4 regions of the Paraburkholderia sp. WS6 genome follow, and region 2 is predicted to be linked to each of the others. Evidence: predicted binding sites of a transcription regulator. Region 2 holds the regulator's gene; each other region holds the start of a gene.
The links. The regulator HrcA, encoded in region 2, represses chaperone genes, less so after heat shock. The targets are predictions, from matches to a motif close to TTAGCACTCNNNNNNNNNGAGTGCTAA.
Positions count from the first base shown of each region.

Region 1 (5,523 bases), on a different contig from region 2:
GTTTTTCGTGTATAAGCCCATCAGTCGTTTTTCAATCCTCGCGAAGCTCCTCGCACGGCTGTTGTCGATTCGCTGCGACCGCGCGACGGTTGCTCTCATGCCCTCAGGTGTAGCCGCCAGAAGCGCATGGGCGAAATCTCCCGTCAGGTTAGCCACGGCAGACATCAGATTGGCGACGACTGACCGGCGCGCCGGCACCATCCGGTCAAGTGCGTGAATTGTCCTTATGGGTATACGTCGGCGCTTTTGCGATGACGTACGCGTACTGGTATGCCACGGCAGCATCGGCGTCGATCGTAGCCTCGCCCGGCCAGAGGGTCTCCCAATGCATCGCGGGCATCCATGAAGTGACGTTTCGGGTCGGCGACTATTATCGAGCGCAAGTGGGGTACGCTTGTGGGTATTCCCTTTCTCGACTTGGTCCCTTACTTTTTTTGGACTCGCCGATCCACTACAACACTATCACTTGTCGTTCAAGATGACGCCGTGGGGATTCTCCTGCTTTCGAGGAGGGGCATGAACGGGCGATGCTATCGCACCATTAAGGCAGAGGGTGTTCTCTATCAACTCCCCGACGCGACTTACCGCTACGACGGCGACGTCACGGCCAATGAGGTGCACGACAAGGTTCGTGAAGCGGTGAAAGCAACTCGCCTGAAAGGCGGAATTATCGTCACTGAATCTGCGGGGAGCGTTGTCAGCGGCTTGAAAAGGGCTTGAGTCGAGCACTCGTAAAAAGCCTCGAGCGACCCTGCGCGGTTTTTAGCTGGAACCTGCCTCAACTCAGTATCTTTATGCAGCTGCTATCGCATTGCTCGGTGACGACTTGATTGAGCACGTGAACTCGGGGTCACCGCACCGGACGCGCAGGGCCGGATCGTGTTCTTCGATCTGCCTGAAGGAGACCAGCGATTGCGACCCTGGTGGGGTTTTCCCTAAATTTGGCGTGAGTCACTAGGACTTGCGAACAGATGTCGTCAGAGAGGGCCGTGCAGTTGCACTGCGCGCGCGACGCTGTGAAACAGCTGGCGGAACAATAAGTCATTGTTTTAAAAAGATATTTTATGTCGTCGTGGCGACCGCGCGCGGCTAAGAGTTCAGACTTAAGCGAACAAAGTTCAAAGTTAAGCGAATCTCGACAGTCAAAGCGACATCCCTTCTTGAATTTGTCACCACCCGTCCATATAATTAGCACTCGCTGCACGAGAGTGCTAACAACATCGCCGGTTGGCTCTGCCAGCCGGGTTTTCTCAGCGTTCTTCAGTCTCAATCAAGAGAGGAGTATGTATGAACCTTCGTCCTTTGCATGATCGCGTGATCGTCAAACGTCTGGATCAAGAAACCAAGACCGCGTCGGGCATCGTGATCCCCGAAGCCGCAGCAGAAAAGCCGGATCAAGGCGAAATTCTGGCAGTCGGCCCGGGCAAGCGTGACGACAAAGGCGCACAAATCGCCCTCGACGTGAAGGTCGGTGACCGCGTCCTGTTCGGCAAGTACGCAGGCCAGACCGTCAAGGTCGACGGCAACGAACTGCTCGTGATGCGCGAAGAAGACATCATGGCCGTGGTGCAAAAGTAAGCGCCAGTCGCTACTTTTCCCGGTCATATCCCAAAGAATTCAAGGAGTTAGAAGATGGCAGCTAAAGACGTCGTATTCGGTGATTCCGCCCGTGCCAAGATGGTTGAAGGCGTGAACATCCTCGCGAACGCTGTGAAGGTCACGCTGGGCCCGAAGGGTCGCAACGTTGTCCTGGAACGCAGCTTCGGCGGCCCGACGGTCACGAAGGATGGTGTTTCGGTCGCGAAAGAGATCGAACTGAAAGACAAGCTCCAGAACATGGGCGCACAAATGGTCAAGGAAGTCGCTTCCAAGACCAGCGACAACGCAGGTGACGGCACCACGACCGCAACGGTTCTGGCTCAGTCGATCGTCCGCGAAGGCATGAAGTACGTTGCATCGGGCATGAACCCGATGGACCTGAAGCGCGGTATCGACAAGGCTGTGACCGCAGCGATCGAAGAACTGCGCAAGATCAGCAAGCCGTGCACGACCAACAAGGAAATCGCTCAAGTTGGCGCGATTTCGGCAAACAGCGACTCGTCGATCGGTGACCGCATCGCTGAAGCGATGGACAAGGTCGGCAAGGAAGGCGTGATCACGGTTGAAGACGGCAAGTCGCTGCAAGACGAGCTGGACGTGGTTGAAGGCATGCAATTCGACCGCGGCTACCTGTCGCCGTACTTCATCAACAACCCGGACAAGCAAGTTGCTGTGCTCGACAACCCGTTCGTGCTGCTGCACGACAAGAAGGTTTCGAACATTCGTGACCTCCTCCCGGTCCTGGAACAAGTCGCCAAGGCTGGCCGTCCGCTGCTGATCATCGCAGAAGACGTCGAAGGCGAAGCGCTGGCCACGCTGGTTGTGAACAACATCCGCGGCATCCTGAAGACCGTTGCTGTCAAGGCTCCGGGCTTCGGCGATCGTCGTAAGGCCATGCTGGAAGACATCGCGATCCTGACCGGCGGTCAAGTCATCGCTGAAGAAACCGGCTTGACGCTCGAAAAGGCAACGCTGGCTGAACTGGGTCAAGCGAAGCGTATCGAAGTGGGCAAGGAAAACACGACGATCATCGACGGCGCTGGCGAAGGTGCAACGATCGAAGCGCGCGTGAAGCAAGTGCGCACGCAAATCGAAGAAGCTACGTCGGACTACGACCGTGAAAAGCTGCAAGAACGCGTGGCCAAGCTGGCTGGCGGTGTTGCAGTGATCAAGGTCGGTGCTGCGACCGAAGTCGAAATGAAGGAAAAGAAGGCACGTGTCGAAGACGCACTGCACGCAACGCGCGCAGCTGTGGAAGAAGGCATCGTTGCTGGCGGCGGCGTCGCACTGATCCGTGCACGTACGGCAATCGCTGGCCTGAAGGGCGCTAACGCCGATCAGGACGCAGGTATCAAGATCGTGCTGCGCGCGATGGAAGAGCCGCTGCGCCAGATCGTCACGAACGGTGGCGAAGAAGCCAGCGTCGTGGTGGCAGCTGTTGCTGCTGGCACGGGCAACTACGGCTACAACGCAGCAACCGGCGAGTACGTCGACCTGGTTGACGCAGGTGTCGTGGACCCGACGAAGGTGACGCGCACGGCGCTGCAAAACGCAGCTTCGGTCGCTGGCCTGCTGTTGACCACCGACGCTGCTGTTTGCGAACTGCCGAAGGAAGATGCTCCGATGGGCGGCGGTATGCCCGGCGGCATGGGCGGCATGGGCATGGACATGTAATTTCCGATTGAGCCTCACTTGGCCTCGTTTGAGGCTCAGTTGGAAACACATGGGGAAGTGCGTCGCGAGGCGTACTTCCCAAAGCAAAAAACCCGCAGAAATGCGGGTTTTTTGTTTTTGGGCTAGCACTTAGGTCGTCCGGTATTACGAGTGCTCCGCGCACGCGGGATTCATCAGACAGTTAGGCTGGTCGGGCCGCGGCTGAAGTGGAAACGCCTGCCGGGCGTCTGCTGCTCGCGCAGCAGACGCTTCGAGTCGTCAAATTAATGCCGTGCTTCGCCCGGTGTCGCATCCTTGCCGGTTGCAGGCGGCGTGTCGTCGTCGCTGCTGCGGGCCCAGAAGAAGCGATCCGGCAGATACGCGCCCATTCCTGGCCGAAATGCGTTGCGCATCGCCTGATACAGATACTCCTGCGCCTCGCGTACGGCTTCAGCAGGGTCCTGGCCGTTGGCCAGCAAGGCGGCAATCGCGGCGCCGAGCGTGTCGGTAATGCCCATAATCCGATGAGCGCCGCGGTCCCACATATCCTGGCGCAGTTGGCCGTCTTCGCTGAACAGCGTATTGACGAGCCGGTGCGTGCCGGTTTCCGTCGACAGAATGTATTCGCAGCCTTGCGACAGCAGATGCGAGATCGCCGCGTCGAGGCTCGGCGCCTCGGCGTCGCCGTCCGGCTGGGCGAGAGCGAGCAGCGTGGTCGAATCGGCAACCAGCAAGGTGGTTTGCGGCGCCAGCAGGTCAGCGATCGCTTCGCGCAGTTCGTCGGCGGCGAGCACGTGTTCGTCGTCGAGCGTGAAATCGGGGGCGAGGATCAGCGGGATGTCGTCGTAATCGGCGACCACTTCGGCAATCGCGCTCACCACTTCAGCGCGCGTGCATGCGCCGACCTTGAACGCGGCGATCGGCATGTCTTCGAGCAGCATCCGAGCCTGGGTCGCGACCACTTCAGGGTCGAGTCCGGTGACTTCGTCGCAGCTTGCCGAGTCGCGCACGGTATAGCCCGTGAGCACGGAGACGCCATGGCAGCCCATGCTGGCAAGGGTCATCAGGTCGGCTTGCAGGCCTGAGCCGCCGGTGGGATCGGAAAGGCCGAAGGTGAGGACGATCGGAGGCGTATCGCTGGGCATGAAGATTTACAAAAAGGAGCTGTATTTAGGCGCAGAGGGTGCGCAATCGGCTCAATTATGCGGCCTAAACCGTTATGAAGGCGGTTTTTCGCAGTCTTCGGCGCATTGCCGCAAGCCAGCAGCACGTGAGCGGCAGCCAGGCGCGACCCTACGCGTAAGCGCCAACCAAACCGACGCAACCCTCTAGCCAAAGGCCGCCGCACACTACGATTGCACGTTTCTGTTTGCTAGGCATTGGGGCGGCAACACGGTACCATCATGGCTCCCGTTTCCACGGACTCTACGACGCGACACAAGAATGGAATATCAAAGCTGGATGTGCCTGATTTGCGGCTGGATTTACGACGAAGAAGCCGGCTTGCCGGACGAAGGCATTGCGCCGGGCACGCGCTGGGAGGACGTTCCCATTAACTGGACCTGCCCGGAATGCGGAGCGCGCAAGGAAGACTTCGAGATGGTCCAGATCTGAGGTCCGAGGGGCAAACGGCGGTGTCCAATCGAGTGCCATGCCGTGTGCCTGCGGCGCGGCGTTTTGCAGGCGGCGTCGGCCGGATCGAACGCGGTTCATGCGTTCGGAACGCAGCCCCAACGCACTCACACGGAACGTCCCCGGTTGCACCGTGTCGCAGCGGTAATCTGTCATTGTCCTGTCGCTAGTTCGCGCGTTAGCCGATCAGTCTCTCGTGCAGCGCCGGGTGGCGGCCCGTCAGCTTCCTGTCGCCTGCCCATGACTCTTCGATCCGCTGCACCCGATTCCTTCGATGCATTGCCCAATCCGCGCGGCGGCGCTGTCCGCTCTGCGGAGCTGGCGCTGGCCGAGGCACTGCTGGCGTTCGAACAACACCGCGAGAGCACCTCGGCGCTGCTGCGTGCGTCGCACGGGTTGCGCGAAGCCGGCTGGCTGAGCGCGCAGCGCTTTGCGGACGCGCTGGTGCGGCTCTCGCCTCTGGCCGAGGGCGATCCGGCTGACGCGGACAGCGCGCGGCCTGTGTTCGGCGCGGCATTGCACGATTTCCGCGTGGCGCTCGAGCGCCACAATCTGCGCGAGCTGTCCTGTTCGCCCACGCTGTTCAACCACTATCACGCGCTCTGTGCCCATCTGTCGGAGCACACGCCCGGTTCGGCC
Region 1 is NZ_JALQCK010000067.1:1,207-6,729, forward strand. Features, by position in the region: gene M0D64_RS42160 (hypothetical protein) at 1-156, opposite strand, end outside; gene M0D64_RS42165 (hypothetical protein) at 517-720, shown strand; gene groES (co-chaperone GroES) at 1,288-1,578, shown strand; gene groL (chaperonin GroEL) at 1,633-3,273, shown strand; gene M0D64_RS42180 (hydroxymethylpyrimidine/phosphomethylpyrimidine kinase) at 3,537-4,397, opposite strand; gene M0D64_RS42185 (rubredoxin) at 4,696-4,866, shown strand; gene M0D64_RS42190 (hypothetical protein) at 5,125-5,523, shown strand, end outside.
Region 1: the regulator HrcA is predicted to act here: its motif matches at 1,189-1,215, upstream of groES (co-chaperone GroES).

Region 2 (5,523 bases):
GCAACGACGCGGCCCTTCTCCAGCGCGCCGGAGAGCTGGCGCAGCGTGAGTTCGACACCTTCACGGACCTTTTGCAGGTCGTCGGACGAGTGGGCAACCGCCGCTTCAAGGCTGTCGACCACCGGCAGCAAATGCTCAGCGAAGCTTTCGATCGCGAACTTGTGGGCCTTGGCGACGTCTTCCTGGGCGCGGCGGCGCACATTCTCAGTCTCCGCCTTCGCCCGCAGGAAGCTTTCCTGCATCTCGGCAAGCTTCGCCTCTGCTTCGGCCAATGCGGCTTCCACGCCAGTTGCCGGCGCTTCAGGCGCAGCGTTTGCAGCGGTGTCCTGCTGGGATGCTGCAGCCTCGGCGGCCTGGCGCGCGGTTTCGTCGGCGGGCGTGGGATTCTGGCTCGTCGGGTTCTCTTGCGTGTTTTCCATGTCGCTGACAGTCGTTAAAAGGTTAAAGCTAGTGGTGGCGGCAACGCGTCAAAAGCTGTCGCAATTTGTGCGTTGCAAAATTGCGACAGACAACTTGGTGCGTGAGCGCGTATCGAAACGGCAGATGGGGCCGGAAAGACCCAATTCAAGCGCATCTCCCGGAACTTTTCACACCGCGGACGTGCGGCAGAAATGCCCGGTTACAACCATTATTGCGTCGCAATCAGATTGAGATTGAGTGCGCCCAACAAGTGGCCTATGCTCCATTAAAGCGTCGGAAAAGACACGTTAACCCTAATCTAACGTAAGCCTTACCGATAATTTTCAATTACCACCTGATTCGCCTGTTTCCGTCTCGAATCTTCCCAAGGGGAGTACCGTGAAGCTGACCTTTGCAATATCGGTGGTCGCATTGGTACTGATCGCGGGCACCACGACCATCTGCATGTCCGGGGCCGTCAACGATCACACCACCGAGTACGGCGGTGTGCACGCGACGATGGAACAATTGTTCAATCCCCACCTGAAAGTTTGTCGATAGTGCGCCGGTCGCGCTTGGTCGGCCTGCCGTGCAAAGCGGCGGCCGGTTCTCGGTATGTCTTGCGCCGCTCCTGCTCGACCTGCCGCTTCACCTTGCTCTCTTCCGTTTCCGCATAAAGCGTCTGCGCGACGCTGGCCGGGCCGCGCACGTCGCATACGCCCAGCACTTCCACCTGCCAGACAATCCGCTCGATTTCTATCTCGACCAGGTCGCCTACGCGCACCTCCTTGGCCGGTTTGACACTCGCGCCGCCGATGCGCACGTGCGCTTTTTCGACGGCATCCGCCGCGAGCGAGCGGGTCTTGAAGAAGCGCGCCGCCCAAAGCCATTTGTCGATGCGCAGCTTCGCGCCCGGTTCGGTTGAAATCCTGTAATTCATGAGCCTGCTTAAGCCCCAGTCGTGTGCGGCACCGGCACCGCTTGCACGGGCCAGCCCTGCAGATTCTGCGCGACGATCTCGCCGAGCGCGGCGATCCACGGCTGCGAGGCGTTCAGGCAGGGAATTCGATGGAATTCCTTGCCGCCCGCCTGCAGGAACTCGTCGCGCACCTCCATGCCGATTTCTTCAATCGTTTCAAGGCAGTCGGCGGTAAAACCCGGACAGAACACGTCGGCACGCCGCACGCCCGCCGAGCCCAATTCCTTCAGCGTGGGGGCGGTGTACGGCTGCAGCCACTCAGCCTTGCCGAAGCGCGACTGAAACGTGACGCGGCATTCCACCTGCGTCAATCCCAGCGCCTGCGTCAACAACGCGCCGGTCTGCTGGCATTGCTCGTGATACGGATCGCCGAGATCCATCGTGCGCTTGGGCACGCCGTGAAAACTCAGCACCAGCTTGTCGCCTGCCGCGAAATCCGGTCGGCCGTGCTGATGCCAGTAGTGGTGCACCTGAGCGGCGAGCGCGGCGATATACGCCGGATGATCGGCGTACTGGCGCACCGTGCGGATTTCCGGCTGATTCCGCATGCGCTTGAGGGCAGAAAAAGCGTCGTCGAACGCCGTGGCCGTGGTCGACGACGAGTATTGCGGATACATGGGCATCAGCAGCACGCGCTCGGCGCCCGCCAGCTTGAGCTGGTTCAGCATGGCCGGAATGCCGGGCGTGCCATAGCGCATCGCGTAGTCGACCAGCACCGTGTAATCGTTCAATTGCAGCAGATGGCGCAAACCCTCCACCTGCTTCTCCGTGAAGACACGCAGCGGCGAGCCTTCCGGCATCCACACGGCCGCGTACTTCTTTGCTGACGCGGGGCTCCGGAACGGCAAAATCAACACGCGCAGGATCACCTGCCAGAGCAGCGCCGGAATTTCGACCACACGCGGATCGGACAGGAACTGCGCAAGATAGCGCCGGACCGCACGCGGTGTCGGCGCGTCGGGCGTGCCGAGATTGATCAGCAACACGGCCACACGATGTGACGTGGCGTTCTGCGATGGCCGCTCGAGGTCGAAGCGCATAGGCAGCAGGGATAACCGCTTTGGGCGGAGAGTCGGTTCAGGTGGAATTCATTATAGCGGCGCGGTCCATTGCGAGGTCCGCCAGGGACCCCTGGCCATTCGGCCAATTGGCAAGCCGCGCGCTGTCGCGCATCATTTGCAGCATGAGGTGTGCGGCAGCCACGGTGACCGCAGGTTACTGTTGACTAAGCGTCAGCGAAAGCAACCGCGCGGTGATGTCCACGATTGGGATCACGCGGTTGTAGGCCATGCGGGTCGGCCCGATCACGCCAAGCGTGCCGACAATCTTGCCGTTCACCTCATAAGGCGCGGTGACGACGCTCATTTCCTCGATCGGCACGAGATTCGACTCGCCGCCAATGAAAATCTGCACGCCCGCGGCGTGACTCGACACGTCGAGCAACTGAAGGAGACTGGTCTTTTGGTCGAACACATCGAACAGCTTGCGCAGGCGCGCCATGTCCGACGAAAGGTCGGCGACTTCGAGCAGGTTGCGCTCGCCGGAAATCAACACGTGTTCGCCGGTGTCGGTTTCATCCGTGCTGGCCGTGACCGCGGCGTGCATCAGCGTGGTCATGTCGCCGCGCAATTCGTCGATTTCTTCGCGCAGGCGGCGGCGCACGTCGTCGAACGAGAGGCCCGCGAAGTGCGCATTGATGTAATTGGAGGCTTCCACCAGTTGCGACGGCGAAAAGTCGCGCTGGGTGGCCATAATGCGGTTCTGCACGTCGCCCTCGGGCGTCACGATGATCAGCAGGATGCGCTTGTCCGACAGGCGCATGAATTCGATCTGCTTGAACACGTGGCTGCGGCGCGGCGTGAGCACCACACCGGCGAACTGCGACAGATTGGACAGCACGCTGGCCGCCGCGGCGACGACTTTCTGCGGCTCGCCCGCCTGCAGCGTAGTCTTGACGATACGCATCACCGCTTCTTCGTCCGCGGCGGATTCCACCGTCAGCATGGTATCGACGAACAGCCGGTAACCGCGCGGCGTCGGAATCCGGCCCGCCGACGTATGTGGACTGATTACGAGCCCCAGGTCCTCGAGATCGGACATCACGTTGCGGATCGTGGCCGGGCTCAGTTCGAGGCCGGAATAGCGTGACAACGTGCGCGAGCCGACCGGCTGACCTTCGGCGATGTAGCGCTCGATCAGCGTTTTGAGGAGGGTTTGTGCGCGGGGATCTAGCATGACGGAAAATTTTAGCTCAATGACGCGGCTACAGCGAGCGCTAACGGCGCCAACCCCTGACTATCGCGCCGCCGGTTGGCGGGGCGGGGCATGTCATCAAGGTTTCACCATTCTAACGATAATCGCCCAATGCGCCGGCAGCGCGCTTGCGCAGGCTCGCTACCGGGTCTGTCTGCGGTTCTTTTCAGGCCCTACCTATGGTGTAATGCCGGCATGCAAGTGACCAGCCAGTTCAAGACCGTCGCGCTCGTCGGGCGCAACAATACGCCGGGCATCGGCGAGCCGCTGACCGAGCTCGCCTCGTGCATCGCGAGGCGCGGCTTCGAGGTCGTATTCGAAGCCGACACCGCCGCCGAAATTGGCGTAACCGACTATCCGGCGCTGCGTCCCGCCGAGATCGGCGCGCGCGCCGACGTTGCCGTGGTGCTAGGCGGCGACGGCACGATGCTAGGCATTGGGCGCCAGCTCGCGCCCTACCGCACGCCGCTGATCGGCATCAACCACGGCCGGCTCGGCTTCATTACCGACATTCCGATCTCCGACATGCGCGAGATCGTGCCGCAAATGCTCTCAGGCAACTTCGAGCGCGAAGAGCGCATGCTGCTCGAAGCGCGCATCATGCGCGACGGCGCCCCGATCTATCACGCACTTGCCTTCAACGACGTGGTGGTCAACCGCAGCGGTTTCTCGGGGATGGCGGAACTGCATGTCTCGGTGGACGGGCGCTTCATGTACAACCAGCGCTCGGACGGCCTGATCGTCGCCACGCCAACGGGTTCGACCGCCTACGCGCTGTCCTCGCAGGGGCCGATCCTGCATCCGCAATTACAAGGCATCGTGCTGGTGCCGATTGCGCCGCATGCGTTGTCGAACCGGCCAATCGTGCTGCCGGACGACTCGAAGGTGAGCATCCAGATCGTCTCGGGCCGCGAAGTGAACGTCAATTTCGACATGCAGTCGTTCACTTCACTGGAATTGGGCGACACGATCGAAGTGCGCCGCTCGCGCCATACGGTGCCGATGCTGCATCCGGTCGGCTACAGCCATTTCGCGACGCTGCGCAAGAAGCTGCACTGGAACGAATACCCGTCGCACGAAGAAGATACCAAGCCCTGAACGGCCCGAAACGCCGGAAAGCCGGAATGCCGGGCCGCCGGAACACGAACGCCGCCGCTGCCGAACCCTGAATCTCAAGCTCACCAGACGACCTCCATGCTTCGCCACCTCTCGATACGCGACTTCGTCATCGTCGCCGCGCTCGACCTCGAATTCGACAGCGGCTTTACCGTTTTCTCAGGCGAAACAGGCGCCGGCAAGTCGATCCTGATCGACGCACTGGCCCTTGCGCTCGGTGCCCGCGCCGATGCGAACGTGGTGCGCACCGGCGAGAGCCGTGCCGACATCACCGCGGAATTCGAGACGCATGCGCAAGTCGAGCAATGGCTCGACGAGCAGGCGCTCGGCACGACCGCCGACGACGGCCATCACGGCGGCACCGTCATGCTGCGTCGCGTGGTGGACGCGAACGGCCGCTCGCGCGCGTTCATCAACGGCACGGCGGCGACGCTCGCGCAGTTGCGCGAAGTCGGCGAGATGCTGGTGGATATTCACGGGCAGCATGCGCATCAGTTGCTGATGCGTCCGGACGCGCAGCGCGAGCTGTTCGACACCCATGCCGGCCTCACGGAAACCGCTGCAACCGTCACGCGTACATGGCGGTCGTGGCGCGAAAAGATTCAGGCTGTCGAGCACGCGAAAACGCGCGATCGCGAGCTGCAACTGGAGCGCGAGCGGCTCGCCTGGCAGCTCACCGAGCTGGACAAACTTTCGCCGCAACCAGGCGAGTGGGAAGAGGTCAACGCCGAACACCGGCGCCTGTCGCACTCGGCCAATCTGATCGACGGCGTGCA
Region 2 is NZ_JALQCK010000040.1:12,340-17,862, reverse strand. Features, by position in the region: gene grpE (nucleotide exchange factor GrpE) at 1-419, opposite strand, end outside; gene M0D64_RS34350 (hypothetical protein) at 799-960, shown strand; gene M0D64_RS34345 (RNA-binding S4 domain-containing protein) at 932-1,339, opposite strand; gene hemH (ferrochelatase) at 1,348-2,418, opposite strand; gene hrcA (heat-inducible transcriptional repressor HrcA) at 2,594-3,613, opposite strand; gene M0D64_RS34330 (NAD kinase) at 3,827-4,729, shown strand; gene recN (DNA repair protein RecN) at 4,826-5,523, shown strand, end outside.

Region 3 (5,523 bases), on a different contig from region 2:
GTGCAACGCAGCGCTTGCGGCATTGCACTCACGCGCCAGGATGACGGTCGCGGGTTGACATGCCGCTGAGAGCCGTCATACATTAGACCTATGCGTTCCCTTCCGAACACCCTCCGAATTACCTCCGGCCGCCTAGCGCGGCCCCTATCGCTACGTCTAGCGTAAGTCAGACGTAGCGCCGCGCGTTGGCAGCCTGAATCACCCAGATTAGTTGCCCAAAGCGCGGTCCTCAAAGCAGTTCCCCGCAGTTACTGCCTCACCCCCGACCGTAGTTCTTCACAACCTGTAGTCGTTTGCGTTCGTCCGTTTACCCTTCGGACGAAGCGCGAGGGTCAATTTCATGTTGCGCAATCCCGCTGAAAAATACCGTCCCTTCCCCACAGTGCACCTCACCGGGCGCAAATGGCCGAGCCGCACGATCAACCACGCGCCGATCTGGATGAGCACCGATCTGCGCGACGGCAATCAGGCGCTCATCGAGCCGATGAATGCCGCGCAAAAGCTCGAATTCTTCGAGATGCTGGTGGCGATCGGCTTCAAGGAAATCGAAGTCGGTTTCCCGTCGGCCTCGCAAACCGACTTCGATTTCGTGCGCAAACTGATCGAAGAAAAACGCATTCCCGACGACGTGACGATCGAAGTGTTCGTGCCCTCACGCGCCGAACTGATTGCGCGCACGTTCGAATCGCTGGAGGGCGCGCCGCGCGCCATCGTGCACCTGTACAACGCAATCTGCCCGTCGTTTCGCAAAATCGTCTTCAACCAGTCGAAGGAGCAGATCAAGGCACTGGCTGTGGAAGGCACGTGCCTCATCAAGAAACATGCGCACGCGCGGCCCGATACGCACTGGACGTTCCAGTATTCGCCCGAAACCTTCAACACGACCGAACTCCCATACGCGCGTGAAGTATGCGACGCAGTTGCGCAGACGTGGCGTCCCACGCGCGACCACAAGATGATCGTCAATTTGCCCGCTAGCGTCGAAGCCGCGACACCCAACGTGTTCGCCGACCAGATCGAATGGATGGACCGCAATCTCAGTTATCGCGACAGCATCGTGCTGTCGGTGCATCCGCATAACGATCGCGGCACCGCCGTGGCCGCTACGGAACTGGCGCTGCTGGCGGGCGCGGATCGCGTCGAAGGATGCCTGTTCGGCAACGGCGAGCGCACGGGCAACGTGGACCTCGTTACGCTCGCGATGAACCTTGACGCGCAGGGCGTCGACCCAGGCCTCGACTTTTCGGATATTGGTGCGGTGCGGCGCGTGGTCGAGCGCTGCAATCAGATTCCGGTGCATCCGCGGCATCCGTATGCGGGCGATGCTGCAGAGCGGCCGGTGTGGAGCGATGAAGATCTGCAGCGCGTCGCTGCCTAAGTGACTTGAGGCGAAGCGGAGCCGCCCCTCGCGGTTTAGACCGCGTTCGTGGCGGGGTAACTGCATCAAAACCCGCCCGGCCGAACCCACCAGGCGGCGAATTCAGCATGGGCGGTGCGACCCGCCTGCTCGTGCCGTTCGAGCGCTCACAAGGCGCTCACCAACTGCGACCAGCGAAACGAAGTGGGCTCACAAGGCTCACTCGATCGCGCAACGCGTCGCCTGCCAGGCGATCAGGCGCCATTGCCCATCTTCCTGTGTGTGAATCGCCGTGTACGCGATCGGAAACAGCAGCGCGCCGTTGTTCGCTTCCATTTCGATCAGTGCGCGCCCGGTGACGACGCAGGTCTCGCGCCCCACCGGCAGCACTTCTTGCGACTGCACCTCGATCTGCCGATAGCGGCGGCGCCCGGCGGTAATACCGTCGATGAACTGTCGCTTCGTTTCACGCTTGCCGTTCGTATGGACATAGCTCACGTTGTCCGCGAGCAGCGCATCGAGCGACTGCCCGTCGCCGTCGACCATCGCACGGAAGCGTTCTCGCTCGAGCCCGCGAATCGCTTCGATTATCTTTGCCGCCATTGCTCAGCCCCTTGCACCGGTGAGCCGAACGTGGCCACGGTCGTCAGAAGTTATATTGCAAATATAGCTGGTGGAAATTTATACCAGGATTCGGCTCTTTGATACCGCCATTGGAAATATGCTGGAAGCGATAGCCCGCCTCGTACTGCTGGTGACTGCCGAATTGCAGGCCGACACCCGCCATGGGGGCGAACTGGAACGCGGTCGAGAGCGTGAGGTCAGTGGAGATTCTCGGACTCGTCAGAAGGCGGATACCGGCGCCCGCTTCGACGTAAGGACGAATCGCGCCCGCTCCGTCGATGAAGCGAATGATCGGCGTCACACCGATCTCGCCGATGTTCTCGTGCACATTCCCTTCGTCGGTATGCCACCAGGCCACGTGCGCTTCGCCGATCAGCGAAAAGTGCCAATCGCCGATCTGCCACCACGTCAGATTCGGATCCCAGACCAGGCCGAGATCGAGCTTTTTAATGTGGTTATCTCCCAGGCCGCCGGCGATCTGCACGCCGAACTGGTCGGCTGCCGCCAGTCCCGAAGCGCCAAACAGGATGGCCGCCGAAGCGCCTTTTAGAACCACACCACGCAACGCATTTTTTTTGTTCTTCATCGCACACCCGAGCTAGTCGAACGTTGGTCAGTAGATCACTGTCCCGTTTATTCTAAAGACAATGTACATCCGGCGGATCGTATGAAGAAAGCAAAATTTCCGCAATTAGTCACTTCTATTTTTAAAAATATCGGTCATTTATAAGAATGAAGGCGTTTTGTTAGGTAAATCCTGCGACCCACGCACATCTGGCCATAAAGGTATACCATTACTATCAAAATCTAAATTTCAATAGGAATTTGCGGAACTTGGATGTCCCTACAGCCTCTAAGTATTAGCACTCGGCAAATCAGAGTGCTAACATCCAACGCTGGAGTCGTTTACCTGAATACGCTTTTGTCTGATTCCAAAGGAGTTTCCTACGTGAGCCATGCAATGACCCTTCCGAGTACTTTGAGCCCGTCATCGGCTAAGGCCGCTTCGGCAGGTGCACTGGCGCTCTCGCATTCCTCGCTGCTGCCCGGTCAACTGGGCAATATCGACGCCTACATCCAGGCCGTAAATCGGATTCCGATGCTGACGCCGGCGGAAGAACGCCAGTTCGCCACCGAATTTCGCGAGCAGGACAACCTCGGGTCCGCGCGCCGTCTCGTCCTGTCGCACCTGCGGCTGGTCGTATCGATCGCGCGCAATTACCTTGGTTATGGACTGCCGCATGCCGACCTGATCCAGGAAGGCAATATCGGCCTGATGAAGGCCGTGAAGCGCTTTGACCCCGAGCAAAACGTACGCCTCGTGTCGTACGCCATGCACTGGATCAAGGCTGAGATCCACGAATATATTCTGCGCAATTGGCGGATGGTGAAGGTCGCCACCACCAAAGCGCAGCGCAAGCTGTTCTTCAACCTGCGCAGCCACAAGCAGGGCCTGGGCGCATTCACGCCGGACGAGATCGAAGGTCTTGCCAAAGAGCTGAACGTGAAGCGTGAAGAAGTGGCCGAGATGGAAACGCGCTTGTCCGGCGGCGATATCGCGCTGGAAGGCCAGGTCGAAGACGGCGAAGAGTCGTACGCGCCGATCGCCTACCTCGCCGACTCGCATAGCGAGCCGACTGCGGTGCTGGCTTCGCGTCAGCGCGACAAGCTGCATAGCGACGGTATCGCGAGCGCGTTGGACGCGCTGGACGCCCGCAGCCGCCGCATCATCGAGGCACGCTGGCTGAAGGTGGAAGACGACGGTTCAGGCGGCTCGACGCTGCACGAACTGGCCGACGAATTCGGCGTGTCGGCCGAACGCATTCGCCAGATCGAGGCGAGCGCAATGAAGAAAATGCGCGGCGCGTTGAGTGAATATGCATAACACTTAAAGCTTGAGTCGTGCCGGCTCGTCCGGCGCGCGCTGTTTAGCTGCAGAGCCCTGCCCTCGCAAGAAGGCAGGGCTTTTTTGTGCCCACTCGACAATGCCTGCGCTCAATCGAAGACGCACGCGCACTCACTCAAGAACATGCCCACCAAACACGTGTTTCTTGACGTATCACAAACCCCATAGCAATACTGTTCAGACGGCGTGACGTTCGCGACCCAATGCCGCAGTGCCGAACTTACGCGCACTAGGTCATTGCTCCTAGAATCGGGATGAACTTGCCAAGCCCCTGAAACGGCCTGGATCCAGCCGGTTAAACCGGTGTGAAGTTGCCTTCTACCGATCATGACCATAGCCCTGAATCGCAATAACAACCCTCGCTCGAGCCTGCGCAAACGGCTCGCCGCCTGGGTACGCGGTCCGACGCTGGCGCGGGATATCGCCATCGTCCTCGCCATCAAATTCGTACTGCTGATGGCGCTCAAGTACGCATTTTTCAATCATCCGCAGGCGGAGCATATGTCGCTGCCGCCTGAACAAGTCGCGCAGGCGCTGCTGTCCGTGCCTGCCTCGCATCCGTCCCAAGGTGGTCAACATGCCCGTTAGCGAAGTCGTAGAACTGTCGCGCCTCCAGTTCGCCATCACGGCGCTTTATCACTTTCTGTTCGTGCCGCTCACGCTCGGTCTGTCCTGGTTGCTGGTCATCATGGAATCCGTCTATGTGATGACCGGCAAGCAGATCTACAAGGACATGACCCAGTTCTGGGGCAAGCTGTTCGGCATCAACTTTGCGATGGGCGTCACCACCGGCCTCACGCTGGAATTCCAGTTCGGCACCAACTGGTCGTACTACTCGCACTATGTCGGCGACATTTTCGGCGTGCCGCTGGCCGTTGAAGGGTTGATGGCGTTCTTCCTCGAGTCGACCTTCGTCGGCCTGTTCTTCTTCGGATGGAAGCGGCTCTCGAAAGTGCAGCACGTGGGCGTCACGTTCCTCGTCGCGCTAGGCTCGAACCTGTCGGCGCTGTGGATTCTGGTGGCCAACGGCTGGATGAACAATCCGGTCGGCGCCACCTTCAACTACCAGACCATGCGCATGGAACTCGACAGCATCTTCTCGGTGCTGTTCAATCCGGTCGCGCAGGTGAAGTTCGTGCACACCGTATCGGCCGGTTACGTGACCGCTTCGATGTTCGTGCTCGGTGTGTCGTCGTGGTATCTGCTGAAGCGCCGCGACACCGAGTTCGCCTTGCGCTCGTTCGCTATTGCCGCCGGCTTCGGTCTGGCCTCGACACTGTGCGTGATCGTGCTCGGCGACGAATCCGGCTATCGCACCGGCGAAGTTCAGCAGGTCAAGCTGGCCGCCATCGAATCCGAATGGGAAACGGCGCCCGCACCCGCGCCCTTCACGATCATCGGCATTCCGAATCAGAAGGAAGAACGCACCGACTATGCGATCCGCATTCCGTATGCGCTCGGCCTCATCGCCACGCGCTCGATCGACGAACCGGTGGTCGGCCTAAAGGAATTGATGGCGCAGAACGAAGTGCGCATCAAGAACGGGATGCTCGCCTATGCCGCGCTGCAAAGGCTCAAACAGGGCGACGCCACGGACGAAGTCAAAGCCGCCTTCGACGCGCACAAGGAGGACCTT
Region 3 is NZ_JALQCK010000016.1:132,641-138,163, reverse strand. Features, by position in the region: partial or broken gene M0D64_RS20450 (2-isopropylmalate synthase) at 341-1,324, shown strand; gene M0D64_RS20445 (nuclear transport factor 2 family protein) at 1,577-1,960, opposite strand; gene M0D64_RS20440 (acyloxyacyl hydrolase) at 2,004-2,567, opposite strand; gene rpoH (RNA polymerase sigma factor RpoH) at 2,931-3,866, shown strand; gene cydP (cytochrome oxidase putative small subunit CydP) at 4,215-4,475, shown strand; gene M0D64_RS20425 (cytochrome ubiquinol oxidase subunit I) at 4,465-5,523, shown strand, end outside.
Region 3: the regulator HrcA is predicted to act here: its motif matches at 2,842-2,868, upstream of rpoH (RNA polymerase sigma factor RpoH).

Region 4 (5,523 bases), on a different contig from region 2:
CCACAAGCGTAGCCAGCGCTTCGCCTTCCACGTCTTCCGCGATGATCAGCAGCGGGCGGCCGGCTTTGGCGACCTGTTCCAGAATCGGCAGCAGATCGCGGATGTTCGACACCTTCTTGTCGTGCAGCAGCACGAACGGGTTATCGAGCACGGCAACCTGTTTGTCCTGATCGTTGATGAAATAGGGCGACAGGTAGCCACGGTCGAACTGCAGGCCTTCCACCACGTCGAGTTCATCGTCGAGCGACTTGCCGTCTTCGACGGTAATGACGCCTTCCTTGCCGACCCGGTCGATCGCTTCGGCGATACGCTGGCCGATCGACTCTTCGCCGTTGGCCGAGATCGTTGCGACCTGGGCGATTTCCTTGCTGGTCGTGGTCGGCTTGCTGATCTTCTTCAGTTCGTCGATCGCGGCGATCACGGCCTTGTCGATGCCGCGTTTCAGGTCCAACGGGTTGAGGCCTGCCGCGACGTATTTCTGGCCTTCACGCACGATGGCTTGCGCGAGCACAGTCGCGGTGGTGGTGCCGTCGCCGGCGGCGTCGCTGGTGCGCGAGGCAACTTCCTTCACGAGTTGCGCGCCGATGTTCTGCACGCGGTCCGGCAATTCGATTTCCTTGGCGACCGAGACGCCGTCTTTCGTCACCACCGGCGAGCCGAAGCTGCGTTCCAGCACCACGTTGCGGCCCTTCGGACCGAGCGTGACCTTGACCGCGTTGGCCAGAATGTTGACGCCTTCGACCAGTTTCGAGCGGGCGACGTCGCTAAAAATGATTTCTTTTGCTGCCATGGTTTGATGCTCCGTTCGTTATTGCGTGACGACTGCGACGACATCTTCTTCGCGCAGCACGAGCAATTCGTTGCCGTCGACTTTGACCGACTGGCCGGCGTACTTGCCGAACAGCACACGTTCGCCGACTTTCAGGTCAGGCTCGATGCGTTTGCCGTCACTATCGCGCTTGCCCGGCCCAATGGCGATCACTTCGCCCTGGTCCGGCTTTTCGGCGGCGCTTTCGGGAATGACGATGCCTGAAGCAGTTTTGGTTTCCTGGTCGAGACGCTTGACGATCAAGCGGTCATGCAAGGGACGTAGGCTCATGGTTCGACTTCCGCGATTGAAATTTGGCACTCGTCGTTGGTGAGTGCTGACCGGAATCGAGTATAGAAAGATGCCGCGCGACGCTCCAATAACGGATTCATCGATCCTTATCGGCGAATGGCATTTCAGAAACGCGCATATCCATAGCTTGATTCGCTGGTTTTGCAAGGTGGGCCGCGTCCCTATACTGATCCGTCGAATCGGCACGTCCCATCGGGATGCCGATACACGCTCCCAAGACAATCAGCCGGATCTAGCCTGATCCGCGCGCTTATACACAAGGAATGATGGCATGCAGGTCTCTCAGGAAAGCACAGCACGTGCGCGGCTTCAGGCGGCGCTCGGCGCGTTGCCGGCGCTCGCTAAAGCGATCGGCGAAGACGCCGCGCAACGCGAGGTGCGGCGCGAGTTGCCGTTCGACCGCTTCGCGTTGTTTCGCGAATCGGGGCTCGGCGTGCTCCGTTTTCCGGTCGAGTGGGGCGGCCTCGGCGGTTCGCTGGAGGACCTGTTCCATGTGATCGCCACGCTGGCTGCGGAAGAGTCGAATGTCGCGCATGCATTGCGGATTCATTTCGATCTGACCGAACAGTTGGTGCTGTCACCGCGCTCCGCCTTCAACGACACGCAGATCGAGCGCGTACGGGAAGGGGCGATCTTCGGCGGCGCGTCGACGGAGCTTGGCACATCCAGGCCCGGTGAAATCGTCACCAAGCTGGTGCGCGACGGTGAGCACTTTCGCGTAACGGGCAAAAAATACTGTTCGACCGGCACGGCGTTCTCCGACTATGCGCGCATCAATGTGCAGGACGAGAAGGATGAGAAGGTGTCGATTGTCATCCCGGTCTCACGTGAGGGCCTGCAGGTGCTCGACGATTGGGACGGGATGGGGCAGCGCATGACGGCGAGCGGCAGTCTCGTGCTCGACAACGTGCAGGTATTTGCCCATGAAATCGCAACACGCGGCTATACGAGTCTCGCAGGCCGCCATGGCAGCGCGGTGCGGCAATTGCATCTGGTAACGGTCGCGGCAGGTATCGTGCGCAACATTCTTGCGGACGCGCGGCGCTACGTGACGCAATACGGGCGCCCAGTGCTGCATAGCCCGGCACCCTCGGCACGCGAGGACGGTTTCGTGCAGCAGGTGGTCGGCGACCTCGCGGCGCACAGTCTGTCGATCGACGCGCTGGTCGCGCAGAACGCACGCACGCTGGACCGCTCGGCAAATGCAATCCGCAGCGGCGCAGCCAATGCGGAAGACCTCGTGCTGGAAGGGTCCTTGGCTACCGCCAAAACGCAACTGGTGGTCAGCAAGCTGGCGCTCTATGCGGGCGAGCGTTTGTTTGAAATCGGCGGGGCATCGGCTACAGGGCGAGCGCACAATTTCGACCGTCACTGGCGCAATCTGCGCACGATCTTCAGCCACAACCCGTTACTGCATAAAGCACGCGTGATCGGCGATTACGAGTTGAACGGCGTGACCACGCATCTGACTGAAGGGCGCGTTTTCTGAAATTCCTGGAAAAAACGCTGCGATCCATTTACCCATCATCCCACTACTGAATGCCATGAGCCGAGATCTGCTATTGCTGTTGGAACCGGGCTTTACCGATCCGAACCACCCCGACGAGCGCTTTATCTGTCCGGATGGCGCGCCTATCGAAGGATTGCTGGCGAGCGACCCTGCGCTTAACGCACGCCTGGACATTCGCCGCTTGCCGTTCCCGCGTCCCCGCGCCGCGGTCGTGGAGGCACTCGATGCTGAGCACCAGAGTCTGCCGGTGTTGATTTTCGGCGACGATCAGCCTGCGCCGGCAGATGCCCAGACGCTGGGCGAGAAGCGCTTCGAAACGGATACGCGCCGGATCCTCGACCTGCTTGCGCAGCGTCACGGTTTCCCCAAGGTGCATTGACGCAGCGGCTGCAAGCCGGCTTGGCGCAGTAACGGCAGTACGCGCTCACCTAATAAATTGAGGTCAGGCCGGAAATCGAAGAAACTCAGCTGCACGCCGTCGACGCAGATGAGGGCGCAGCCAGAGTTGAGTAAGTCACCGCGAGCCTCAGTTCAACGCGACTGCCGCCGCGGCGCTCACCGGCGAGCCTTCGATCGCGACCGACTGCGCCCCGTCCGGGCCAACCGGCACATCGCCCACCAGCGTCGTGCGATACAACTGCCGGTCGAAGTCGAGATCGAAAATATCTGTGGGGGCGAGGTGAGCGGTCGCGCGGTTGTCCCAGAACGCTACGCTGCCGGCCTCCCATTTGAAGCGAACGGTGAACTCCGGCCGCGTCACGTGTTCCCAGAGAAGTTCGAGCAGCACCTGGCTTTCGCGCGGCGTCACGCCGACGATCGACTTCAGGAAGCTAGGGCTGACATAGAGCGCCCGCTCGCCCGTTTCCGGATGCACTCTGACGAGCGGATGCTCGGTAACGAGAATGCGTTGTTCGACGGCTTTGACGAATGCTTCCGTTCCGCTTGCGCCGGCTGGCGGCGTAAAGCGATGCAGTCCGCGCAGGCCATCGACGAACGTGCGCAACGGCGCGGAAAGCTTCTGATACGCGGCCACCAGGTTGGTCCACTGCGTATCGCCGCCGTAAGGCGGAATCGTCACGCCGCGCAGGATCGACGCCCAGGGCGGATTGACCGCGGCCGTCACATCCGTGTGCCAGCCGGTCCAGGGGCGCTGCAGCGCTTGCCCCTCAAAACGCGTTGCCTTGCGGTACTTCGAGATCGAATAGATTTCCGGATGGTCGTCGACATGGCCGAACACCGGATGTCCCAAAGTTAACTCGCCAAACTGTGCCGAGAAAGCGACGTGCTGTTCGTGCGTCAGGAACTGCTCGCTAAAGAACACGACGCGCCACTTAAGAAGCGCCGCGCGAATGTCCGCGATCTGACGTGTATCCAGTTTCTGTGTGAGATCGACACCGTGGATTTCTGCGCCGATATGCGCTGAAAGCGGGTTGACCTGAATCGACTGTACTTCCTGCAATGCGGCTGCGCTCATGCGAGGCTCCTGGCGAAGAGAACGTGTTGCGTCAATATCCCGCTACGGCGGGTAGCTGTTTTGTCTCGGCGGTATAGCGGTTTGCAGGTCGCGGCAGCCCGAGATTCTCGCGTAGCGTGCGGCCCTCGTATTCAGTGCGGAAAAGTCCGCGCCGTTGCAACTCCGGCACCACCAGTTCGGCGAATTCCGTCAACCCGCCCGGTAACCACGGCGACATGATGTTGAAGCCATCCGCGCCTTCTTCTTCAAACCACTGTTGCAACTGGTCCGCGATGCTTTGCGGCGTGCCGACCACCTGCTGATGGCCGCGCGCGCCGGCAATGCGTAGATACAGATCGCGGATCGTCAGGTTTTCGCGCCGCGCGAGATCGAACAGCAAGCGTTGACGGCTCTTGCCACCGTTGGTTTCCGGCAACTCGGGCAACGGCCCGTCGACGGGATACTGGGAAAGGTCTACACCGCCCGACATATTCGACAATAGCGACAGACCGACCGTCGGATGAATCAGGTCCTGCAGCGCGGCGAACTTCGCGTCGGCCTCTTCCTGCGTGCGGCCGACAATCGGAAAAATGCCCGGCATGATCTTCAGATGATCCGGCGAGCGGCCGTATTTCGCGAGGCGGCCTTTGACATCGCGATAGAACGACTGCGCTTCATCGAGTGTTTGATGCGCGACGAAGATCACCTCCGCGGTTTGCGCGGCGAGCTCACGTCCCGCTTCCGATGCGCCGGCCTGCACGACGACCGGCCATCCCTGCGGCGAACGCGCGACGTTTAGCGGTCCGCGCACCTTGAAGTGCTTGCCTTTGTGACCGAGCACGTGCAGTTTGTCCGGATCGAAATAGACGCCGCTTTCCTTGTCGCGAATAAACGCGTCGTCTTCCCAGCTGTCCCATAGGCCTGCAACCACATCGTAGAATTCACGCGCGCGTTCATAGCGGACCGCGTGCTCCGGATGGCGTTCGAAATTGAAATTGAGCGCTTCGGATTCGGTGCTCGATGTGACGAGATTCCAGCCCGAGCGTCCGCCGCTCAGATGATCGAGTGAAGCGAATTTGCGCGCGAGGTTGTATGGTTCGTTGAACGTGGTGGAGACCGTCGCGATCAGGCCGACGTGTTTCGTCACGACCGAAAGCGCGGACAGCAGCGTCAACGGCTCGAAATGATCGGCGCGCGCCGTGCGGGATAGCGAGGGTAGATTCGTGTCGCGTACGCTCACGCTGTCGGCGAAAAATATCGTGTCGAATTTGGCGCGTTCGGCGATCTGCGCCAGTTCCGCGTAGTGTGCGAAGTCGAGTCCGCCACTCGCGTGTGCATCCGGATGCCGCCATGCGGCGATATGGTGGCCTGTCTCCATCAGGAAGGCGCCTAGTTTGATCTGCCGCTTCTGGCGATTTTCACCGCTCATCGTTCTCTCCG
Region 4 is NZ_JALQCK010000009.1:227,532-233,054, reverse strand. Features, by position in the region: gene groL (chaperonin GroEL) at 1-790, opposite strand, end outside; gene M0D64_RS13985 (co-chaperone GroES) at 809-1,099, opposite strand; gene M0D64_RS13980 (acyl-CoA dehydrogenase family protein) at 1,392-2,609, shown strand; gene M0D64_RS13975 (DUF3088 domain-containing protein) at 2,665-3,009, shown strand; gene M0D64_RS13970 (TauD/TfdA family dioxygenase) at 3,157-4,104, opposite strand; gene M0D64_RS13965 (LLM class flavin-dependent oxidoreductase) at 4,136-5,512, opposite strand.
Region 4: the regulator HrcA is predicted to act here: its motif matches at 1,123-1,149, upstream of M0D64_RS13985 (co-chaperone GroES).